Regions from separate parts of the Moritella sp. 28 genome, predicted to be linked through region 3. Evidence: riboswitches for the same ligand, from Rfam matches in the RefSeq annotation. Region 3 holds a riboswitch; each other region holds the start of a gene.
What was found. Region 3 has a riboswitch for thiamine pyrophosphate ahead of thiD (bifunctional hydroxymethylpyrimidine kinase/phosphomethylpyrimidine kinase). Riboswitches for the same ligand answer to the same signal wherever they lie in the genome.
Positions count from the first base shown of each region.

Region 1: it holds a riboswitch for thiamine pyrophosphate, as region 3 does, so the genes downstream of both, thiC (phosphomethylpyrimidine synthase ThiC) here and thiD (bifunctional hydroxymethylpyrimidine kinase/phosphomethylpyrimidine kinase) in region 3, are expected to answer to the same signal.
Region 2: it holds a riboswitch for thiamine pyrophosphate, as region 3 does, so the genes downstream of both, thiB (thiamine ABC transporter substrate binding subunit) here and thiD (bifunctional hydroxymethylpyrimidine kinase/phosphomethylpyrimidine kinase) in region 3, are expected to answer to the same signal.

Region 1 covers NZ_CP056121.1:4,800,700-4,803,985, forward strand. Annotated here, with positions in the region: gene thiC (phosphomethylpyrimidine synthase ThiC) at 1-1,680, opposite strand, end outside; TPP riboswitch at 1,818-1,919, opposite strand; gene rpoC (DNA-directed RNA polymerase subunit beta') at 2,067-3,286, opposite strand, start outside.
Region 2 covers NZ_CP056121.1:4,432,915-4,436,200, forward strand. Annotated here, with positions in the region: gene leuB (3-isopropylmalate dehydrogenase) at 1-787, shown strand, start outside; gene HWV02_RS19665 (PilZ domain-containing protein) at 948-1,238, opposite strand; TPP riboswitch at 1,802-1,916, shown strand; gene thiB (thiamine ABC transporter substrate binding subunit) at 1,955-2,968, shown strand; gene thiP (thiamine/thiamine pyrophosphate ABC transporter permease) at 3,004-3,286, shown strand, end outside.
Region 3 covers NZ_CP056121.1:3,036,926-3,040,211, forward strand. Annotated here, with positions in the region: gene HWV02_RS13370 (ABC transporter permease) at 1-305, opposite strand, end outside; gene HWV02_RS13375 (ABC transporter ATP-binding protein) at 298-1,092, opposite strand; gene thiD (bifunctional hydroxymethylpyrimidine kinase/phosphomethylpyrimidine kinase) at 1,082-1,933, opposite strand; TPP riboswitch at 2,008-2,108, opposite strand; gene HWV02_RS13385 (type II secretion system protein) at 2,570-3,151, shown strand; gene HWV02_RS13390 (NUDIX pyrophosphatase) at 3,199-3,286, opposite strand, start outside.

The DNA.
Region 1 (3,286 bases), 1.8 Mb from region 3:
ATCATTCCAACGGAATTCAAAACGGGCTTTAGACATCGCATTGTCACGGATTTGAGCACCTGGGAAACCTTTCGCTAAATCAGCCGCATGTGCAGAGATTTTGTAGGTGATCATGCCTTGCTTAACGTCTTCTTTGTTCGGTAGGCCTAAATGTTCTTTTGGTGTCACGTAACACAACATCGCACACCCATACCAACCAATTTGAGCAGCACCAATACCCGAAGTAAAATGATCATAACCCGGTGAGATATCGGTTGTCAGTGGACCTAAAGTATAGAAAGGCGCTTCATGACAAATATCGAGCTGCTTTTCAACATTCTCTTTAATCATGTGCATTGGGATATGACCAGGGCCTTCGATAATAACTTGTACGTCTTGCTCCCACGCAACTTTCGTTAACTCACCTAAAGTTGCTAATTCAGCAAATTGGGCTTCATCATTCGCATCAGCCGCACAACCTGGACGCATGCCATCACCTAATGACAGAGATACATCGTAAGCTTTACAAATCGCACAGATTTCTTCGAAATGGTCATAAGCAAAGTTTTCTTTATGATGCGTCAAACACCATTTAGCCATGATCGAACCACCACGCGACACGATCCCGGTAAGGCGTTTTGCCGTCATTGGTACATAACGAAGCAGTACACCAGCATGAATAGTAAAGTAATCAACCCCCTGCTCAGCTTGTTCGATCAAGGTATCGCGGAATACTTCCCAAGTAAGATCCTCGGCGATCCCGTTTACCTTCTCTAGAGCCTGATAGATCGGCACAGTACCGATTGGCACAGGTGAATTACGGAGGATCCACTCACGCGTTTCATGAATATTACGGCCTGTGGATAAGTCCATTACCGTGTCAGCACCCCAGCGCGTCGCCCATACTAGCTTCTCGACTTCTTCTTCAATCGATGATGTGACTGACGAATTACCAATGTTGGCGTTTACTTTTACAAGAAAGTTACGACCGATGATCATCGGCTCAGATTCTGGATGATTGATGTTGGAAGGGATGATCGCACGACCGCGCGCCACTTCATCACGGACAAATTCAGGTGTGATCTTTTCCGGTATGCTGGCACCAAAATCATTACCCGCATGTTGTTTTAATAACAGCTCGTTACGGATCAATTCACGGCCCATGTTTTCACGAATCGCGATGTATTCCATTTCCGGCGTGATCATGCCTTTACGAGCATAATGCATCTGAGTAACGTTTTGACCATCAATGGCTTTCAATGGCTTTGGTAAATGCTCAAAGCGGATATGATCAATACCATCATCAGCAAGACGCTGCTGGGCAAAGTGCGAAGTAACGATTTCTAATGCTTCAATATCGTTACGTTCTTCGATCCATTTTTGTCTTAACTTCGGTAAACCTTGGTGTACGTTTATTTCAATCGCCGGATCTGTATAGGGGCCTGATGTATCATAAACCGGGATCGATTCATTTTGCTCATAAACCGGATCGTCTTTACTGCCTGCGACTAACGTCTCATCAAGATTGATTTTTCGCATCGCAACTTGAATATCGTCACGGCTACCTGTGAGATGAAATTTTTCTGAATTAGGAAACGGTTCGCAACTGAGGTTATTAATAAACTCTTGTGCATTTTCGCGGTTTTCACGACGCGTTGGTTTTTTGGTCTTATTGCTTTGATTTATATTGGTAGTAGACATAGCACTCATTCCTTTCTAATAAGATGATTGCTTGTCGTTGAGTATGGAGAGTAGTGATATAGATATATTGATCGTAAATGTAATAGTAAGCGGCCTGATGTCCCTATGGCTAACTTACAATGACACGAATAATATTCATATTAATCACTCTTGTTTCCTCACGCAGGTATTAGCCTGATCAGGTTCCACGGATCCCATTATTAAATGGTCTCAGCCCTAAAGCACTCCGACAAGATGTATCGGAGTATAGACTGGTATGGCGTTAAAAAACAAGCAAAAAAAAGCGCCCTATAAAAGGGCGCCTTTACTATCTAATAACTATGCGTAAGTGAATCAGTGGGTCTGTCATCACTTACACACGACTTTAATTGCATTCAGCAAATCAATTAAAGGTTATTTAGTAGGTTTGCTAAGTTCTGTTCAGCTTCATCAGTCGTGATTTCTTGCATTACTTCTTCTACTTTACCAGCACGTTTTTTCGCACGTTCTTGGTGATAAGAGAAGCCTGTACCAGCAGGGATCAGACGACCAACAATAACGTTCTCTTTCAGACCACGAAGGTCATCAATCTTACCATGAACAGCAGCGTCTGTTAGAACACGTGTTGTTTCTTGGAACGATGCAGCTGAAATAAATGATTCAGTTGCAAGAGACGCTTTAGTAATACCCATAAGCATGTGTTGGAACACGGCTGGTTGCTTGCCTTCAGCTTCTAGCTGACGGTTAGCAATTTTCAGACGTGAAACTTCAGCTTGCTCACCTGGTAAGAAGTTACTATCACCAGCAGAGATTACGTTAGCTTTACGTAGCATTTGACGAACGATAGTTTCAATGTGCTTATCGTTAATCTTTACGCCTTGTAAACGGTATACTTCTTGAACTTCGTTCGCGATATAGTTCGCAACATGGCTAATACCACGTAGACGTAGAATATCGTGTGCTGATTCAGGACCATCGGCGATAACTTCACCTTTAGCAACCTTCTCACCTTCGAACACGTTCAAGTGACGCCATTTAGGGATCATCTCTTCGTAAGCTTCAGCACCATCGGTAGGTGTGATAACTAGACGACGTTTACCTTTAGTTTCTTTACCGAAACTAATAGTACCTGAGATTTCCGCTAAGATAGCAGCATCTTTTGGCTGACGAGCTTCAAACAGATCCGCTACGCGTGGTAGACCACCCGTAATATCACGTGTTTTCGAGCTTTCTTGAGGAATACGCGCTAACGCTTCACCAATAGTCACTAATGCGCCATCTTCTAAGTTAACGATTGCGTTTGCAGGTAAGAAGTATTGTGCAATAACTTCTGTACCAGGAATGAACAAATCATTACCTGCTGTATCAACAAGCTTAACCATAGGACGTAAATCTTTACCAGCGGCAACACGTGCTGCTGGGTCTAGAATTACCGTGCTAGATAGACCAGTTAGATCATCAGTTTGCTTAGTAACCGTTACACTTTCAATTAAGTCAACAAACTTAATTTGACCAGCCACCTCAGTGATGATTGGGTGAGTATGCGGGTCCCAGTTAGCAATGATGCTACCAGATTCAATAGCTGCGCCGTCTTTATATTCAACAACAGAACCGTAAGGCAGTTTAT
Region 2 (3,286 bases), 1.4 Mb from region 3:
GCTCTTTTGTAACCTACGCCCAGCAAAAATTTATGCTGGTTTAGAAAAGTTCTCGCCACTGCGTGCAGATATTTCAAACAACGGTTTTGACGTAGTCGTAGTACGTGAATTAACAGGTGGTATTTACTTCGGTTTACCAAAAGGTAGCAAAGGCGAAGGCCCTGAAGAAACGGGTTTTGATACTATGTTATATAGCCGTGCGGAAGTTGAACGTATTGCTCGCATCGCATTTGAAGCAGCGAAACTACGTGGCAATAAGGTAACGTCTGTTGATAAAGCTAACGTACTAGCAACATCTGTTTTATGGCGTAAAGTGGTACTAGAAGTCGCACAAGATTACCCAGAAGTTGAACTAGAGCATATCTATGTCGATAACGCAGCGATGCAATTGATCAAAGATCCATCGCAATTTGATGTACTGCTTTGTGGCAACTTATTCGGTGATATCATCTCGGACGAATGTGCAATGATCACAGGTTCGATGGGGATGTTACCGTCAGCAAGTATGAACGATTCTGACTTTGGTTTGTACGAACCAGCAGGTGGTTCTGCACCTGATATCGCAGGTAAAGGGATTGCGAATCCTATCGCACAAATCTTATCTGCAGCAATGATGTTACGTTACTCACTAAAACAAGAAGAAGCAGCACAAGCTATCGAGCAAGCGGTTTCATTTGTATTAGAAGAAGGTTATGCGACAGGCGATCTGCACAGTGATGCGAATACTAAACCAGTACAAAGCACGGCACAAATGGGTGACTTAATTGCCGCTAAAGTTAGTGCTTAATATTTAATATAGTAGCTCAAATTAGTCATGAACATTATACTTTTTTAATAAGGTAAATGGTTATAACGAACAAGGCCGATAGTGATAGTCACCATCGGCCTTTTTATTGGATTATCATGTTATCTGGCTTTATTTATGACTCGAATATAAATAAAGATGACTAAGTCAAACTGGTAAATTCAACACCTATTTGATAAACATCTCCGTCACTATCAACCCGTGTTACCTTCGCTTCAGCCTGTAGAGGCGGTACACGTGAATCGCCAGTCGGTAAAAAAATACTGACGCTATCATTCAATGAAAAATAGCTTTCAGGTACATCTAACGACATTCCACTGGCGCTTAAATCACGACAGATAGCGGTAACATTCTTTTCTTTATCCGTTACCTGAACCGGTGAGTCGATTAACATCCGGTGATAACTACGTCGTTCTAAGTTAGCTTTTAGCACATCAATATCCCTCTTATTGCTATAGTTTATAAATGTTCTCAAGTTATAAATAATCCAAAACTATGAATTTTTTTATCTTATTTTGAGTATAGTCATCATTCATTAACTCGGCGTTGTATAACAAGAATAATGCGATCCAAATAACTATTTGATTATAATAGTCAGCTAGCAGTCCAACATGCCTTTATCGACAATAAAGTCGATGATCTGCTGCAAGCCAATTTCCTTTTTCATATTAGTAAATACATACGGCTTATCACCTACACCCAAGAACCTCATACGCACTCAAAGAAGTGAGCGACCACAAATTCTGGCATGACTTCCCAATGTTTAGAACGACTGCGTATAAGACGAACCAATGCGGATTTAAAATCAGTTAAATTATCAGGTTCATTGATCGGTATAAGGGTGTTGTTCAAGTATTTGGGGAGAATCTGTATTTATACGCAATAATGATTTACATCACCGCCCTAAAGGACAGTGTTTTTCGTCAAAGATGATAAAATATAAGCCAATATAATTATTGTCTCTGGCTCTTTAACCTAAATAAAAATACAATGTGCGTTCACTCATCGGGGTGCTACCAGACTTTTCATTGAAAAAGTCATTGTGGCTGAGATAACACCCGTATTAACTTGAACCAGATAATGCTGGCATAGGAATGAGATTCGACCAATTGAGTCATAAGTTCTATGCTTCACATTCTAGGAGAACACGTGAAGCACACGATCAAAAAACTAGCACTTTGCACAGCGCTACTATTACCTACACTATCATTGCAAGTAGCTCACGCAGCTGACAAGCCAGTATTAAATGTTTATACCTACGATTCATTTGCATCCGATTGGGGCCCTGGTCCAAAAGTAAAAACCGCATTTGAAGCGGAATGTAATTGCGAACTGAACTTAGTCGCATTAGAAGACGGTGTTAGCATTCTTAATCGTGTTAAACTGGAAGGTAAATACACCAAAGCAGATGTATTATTAGGCTTAGACAACAACCTGATGGCTGAAGCAGAAAAAACCAAACTGCTTGCACCACACCAACAAGATACCAGCACATTATCACTGCCAAACGAATGGACGAATAAGTACTTTATTCCATTCGATTATGGTCACTTTGCATTTATCTACGACAGTGAGAAACTGACCAACCCACCAGCGAGTTTGGCTGAATTAGTTAAACGTAAAGATCTGAGCATTATCTATCAAGATCCACGTACCAGCACACCAGGTCTAGGCTTTATGCTATGGATAAAAGCTGTTTATGGTGATAAAGCACCACAAGCATGGCAACAACTAGCAGCTAAAACGGTAACAATTACGAAAGGCTGGAGCCAAGCTTACGGCATGTTCTTAAAAGGCGAAGCAGACATGGTATTAAGCTATACAACGTCACCGGCATACCACATGGTTGCAGAGAAAGAATTCAAATATAAAGCCGCTGAATTCAGTGAAGGTCATTATCAACAGACTGAAGTGGTTGCCCGTCTAAAAGATGCCCCGAATCCTGAGTTAGCCGATAAATTCATGGCATTTGTACTCACACCCGCGTTCCAAGATGTGATTGCAACAGGTAACTGGATGCTACCAGCGAAACAAGCGGCGGCACTACCAAGTGAGTTCGACCAATTAATTACGCCGGCAAAAACCTTAGAGTTCACACCAGAAGAAGTGGCTCAATCCCGTAAGTCTTGGGTAAAGGAATGGCGTAACGCTGTTACCCAATAATTAGTCCATAATTAGTAAACAATTAATCAAAAATTATGATCGCGAATTCGCATAAATACTGGTGGTGTAGCGCAGTGCTCGCCATCAGCATCATTTTACTTCTGGTGGGTGGTAGCTTTATTGCCCTACTTAATTTTTCACAAACTGAATTAGACTTTCGCAGCGTCCTTACAGACTCGTATACCCAGCATGTTATTAGTTTTAGTTTATACCAAGCCGCCTTATCAACCTGCTTGAGTATTGGTTTGGCAATCCCGTTAGCACGCGCGTTCTCACGTCGAGAGTTCGCGGGTAAACAGATGATTATCAAACTGTTTA
Region 3 (3,286 bases):
AACCCCATAGTTAAACCGAACAGTAAACCAAGTACGATCTCTTGCGCGGTGACCCAACCGTGTTTAAGTAAGACAGTGTGTCTTTGAAGCAATCTTTCGAATACATCCACAGGGCTGGGTAAAATGAATGAGGGCATCTCAAAGATAATCACGACAGCTTGCCACAAGCCGATAATCACCGCAGCGCTAATCACCATGCGAACCAGTGGGTTAACTACACGTGGTTTACTTTTCACCTTGCATGGTATTAAATCTGCTTGGACTGTATTAACTTGGATTGCGTCTACCTGATTTAAATCACTCATAATCTTGATCCAAGCGAGCCATAATGGTGTGCTGAAGTTCAGCACACTCTGCATCAAAATCACGAGGCGTCACTGAGGCGGGAACGAGCAACGATTCTGCATAAGCAGGCTTTCCTTGCATAATATAAAGTCGGTTTGCTAAGCGAATAGCTTCTTGTGGATCGTGGGTGATAAATACCACCGTTTTATTTTGCAGTAATTGGTAAGCAAGGTTTTGCAGGCGATAGCGTGTTACTGCATCTAACGCAGAGAATGGTTCATCCATTAATACGATGGGTTTGTCTTGCATGAGCGTTCTCGCCAGCGCCACGCGCTGACGCATGCCTCCGGATAGTTGCTGCGGCAAGTAATTTGATTTATCCGCCAGCCCCACTTTTTGTAATAACGAGTGCGCTTTATCAAACTGAATGTGTGTTTTCTTTGTTTGATAATCCGCACCGCCAAATTGAGTGCTTAACATAACGTTATCTAACACCGACAACCAAGGCATCAACAGATCTTGCTGCGCCATATAAGCAATATTATCCTTGATGTCACATTGAGGTTGCGTGGAGAGTTCACCGGCCCAATCCACTTTATCGTCAAGCAAGTTAGCAAGGTAGCGCAGTAAAGAGCTTTTACCACAACCACTTCGCCCCAAAATACATGTCCACTGCCCTGCGGGAATATGCATATCAAGTCCAGCTACAGTCACTTCAGTACTGCCGTGATAACGCAGGTAGCCACCTGATATATCGATACTGACAGCATTTTTGTTGGCAGATATAGCCAATGTATTAGCAGACATTAGCGTGACCACTGAAGAAATGATTTACCGGTCCATGACCTTTACCTATCTCTAATTCATCGGCATGCGCAATGGCCTGTGAGATATACTGTTTACCCAGTTGCACAGCCCGCAACAGATCATGACCTTGTGCCAGATAGGATGCGATAGCCGAAGATAACGTGCAACCAGTGCCATGAGTATTACGCGTGTTGATACGTTTTGCTGTTAAGTGGTGGACATCTTCGGGGAAAATGAGCAGATCGTTACTGTTTTCATCTTGTTCTAAGTGACCACCTTTGAGTAGTACTGCTTTTGCACCCAGTTGTCGAAGGCCAGTGATCATGTTGATCATATCTGCTTCGCTGCTCGGTATTTCACTACCAATAAGCGCAGCACCTTCAGGTAAGTTTGGCGTAATGATATCGGCAAGCGGCAGTAATTCCGCTTTGAGCGTGCTGATCGCAGATTCTTGTATCAATAAGTCGCCACTGGTCGCGACCATGACGGGATCGACAACTAAAAATGCAGGTTGATACTGTTTTATTTTGGCCGCGACTATTTTGATGATGTCATCATCGGCCAGCATACCGACTTTAACTGCAACGATATTCAGATCAGTAAAAACAGCATCAAGTTGTTTTTCGACATGTTCAAGGGGTATTGGGAAGATGGCTGATACGCCGAGGGTGTTTTGAGCGGTAATTGCGGTGATCACTGAGCAGGCATAACTGCCCGTTGCAGACATCACTTTAATGTCGGCTTGAATACCAGCGCCGCCACCACTATCGGAGCCCGCGATCGTGAGTACGATAGGTGTAAATGCAACTTGGTTTTTATTTATTGCGGTAATGTTTGACATAAAGTTCCTAAGGCTAACGTATAGGAACTTTATCGAGCTAAAATTTTATGAAACGTGACGGATCAAATAATACAAAGCAAGACTTACTAGTTCCCTACGCCAGTATTAACTGAATCAGGTTCAACGGGTCTTGCAAAATGCAATCTCAGCCTAAAAGGCCCCCCGACTATATATGCGCACATAATAACAAGTTTTATTAAAAGAGCAACTTAACAATGCTAATTACCTTTAATGTAGTTAGTTTGCTTAGTCATTGAGCATGACTGCATTATTTTCTGGTGAGGTACTCAACCAAGGCGATTTAATGTTCTCGTTGCCGACACTCCACAATATACAACCAACTGGCAGGATATAATGATTTGATCCGTCAATTTCCCTTGGTAATTATAAAAACGACAGAGTCGCTTGGTAGTTATGGTACGACAGAGTCCCTTGGTGTTCACAAGGCTTAACGCTGTTGCTCTAAACCATAGTTGGACAGAACTGGCTTAGAGTTATTGTGCTAACCGAGATAATACACATTAGATTTTGTAGCTAAATTCGCTATACCACTACACTGCTGTTGTAAGGGTATTTTGATAAATAGCTTAAACTGATATCATACACCTGTCTAAAATCAATGTTTAAGTTATAAAAATGAAAAAACAAAGTGGTTTCACTTTAATCGAGCTAGTCGTGTGTATCATATTACTTGCTATTTTATCATCCGTTGCAATCGCAAAATTCTTAGATTTTCGTACAGATGCAAGGAATGGTTCTTTAGCCGAAGTCCGTGCTCAAATTGAATCTCAGGCAACAGTTGTTTATGCAAAATTAGCTTTAGCAGGGTTAGAGAAAAGAAACCCGAATAGAAATGATCCTATCACTGGTGGCGGATATTACGGAGATGAACCTGCGGATAATCCATTTAAAAATATCTGCGGTCATGATTGCTATTTTATTTATGGAACACCTTCCGCCTCGTCAACAACAATATCCTCACTTATGCACAGAATTGGACAAGGACAGGATATCGTCTTTTCTGGGTATCATTCTAATGATTGGGTTTCAGAGGGTGTATCTGGCACTAATATTGTAGGTACGTTTTCATTTAAAGATAATGTAAATATTTCTACAAATCCAGAGCTCAACACGTTAAAAGCAGAAAGTTGTTTCATTTGGTATTCAGGAGCAAGAGAAGATAGAAACTTTAAGATTGGAACTGTCTCATGCGAATAGAATAAATTGTTGGGATGTTTGATGATGGTCAACGAAGGCACCTAGAATTATTTTTGGTGGGTGACCTTCACACGCATGAGCTTCGATGGCTTACTTTCAACAAAATTATTCCATATATGTTCGTAAAGTAATTTT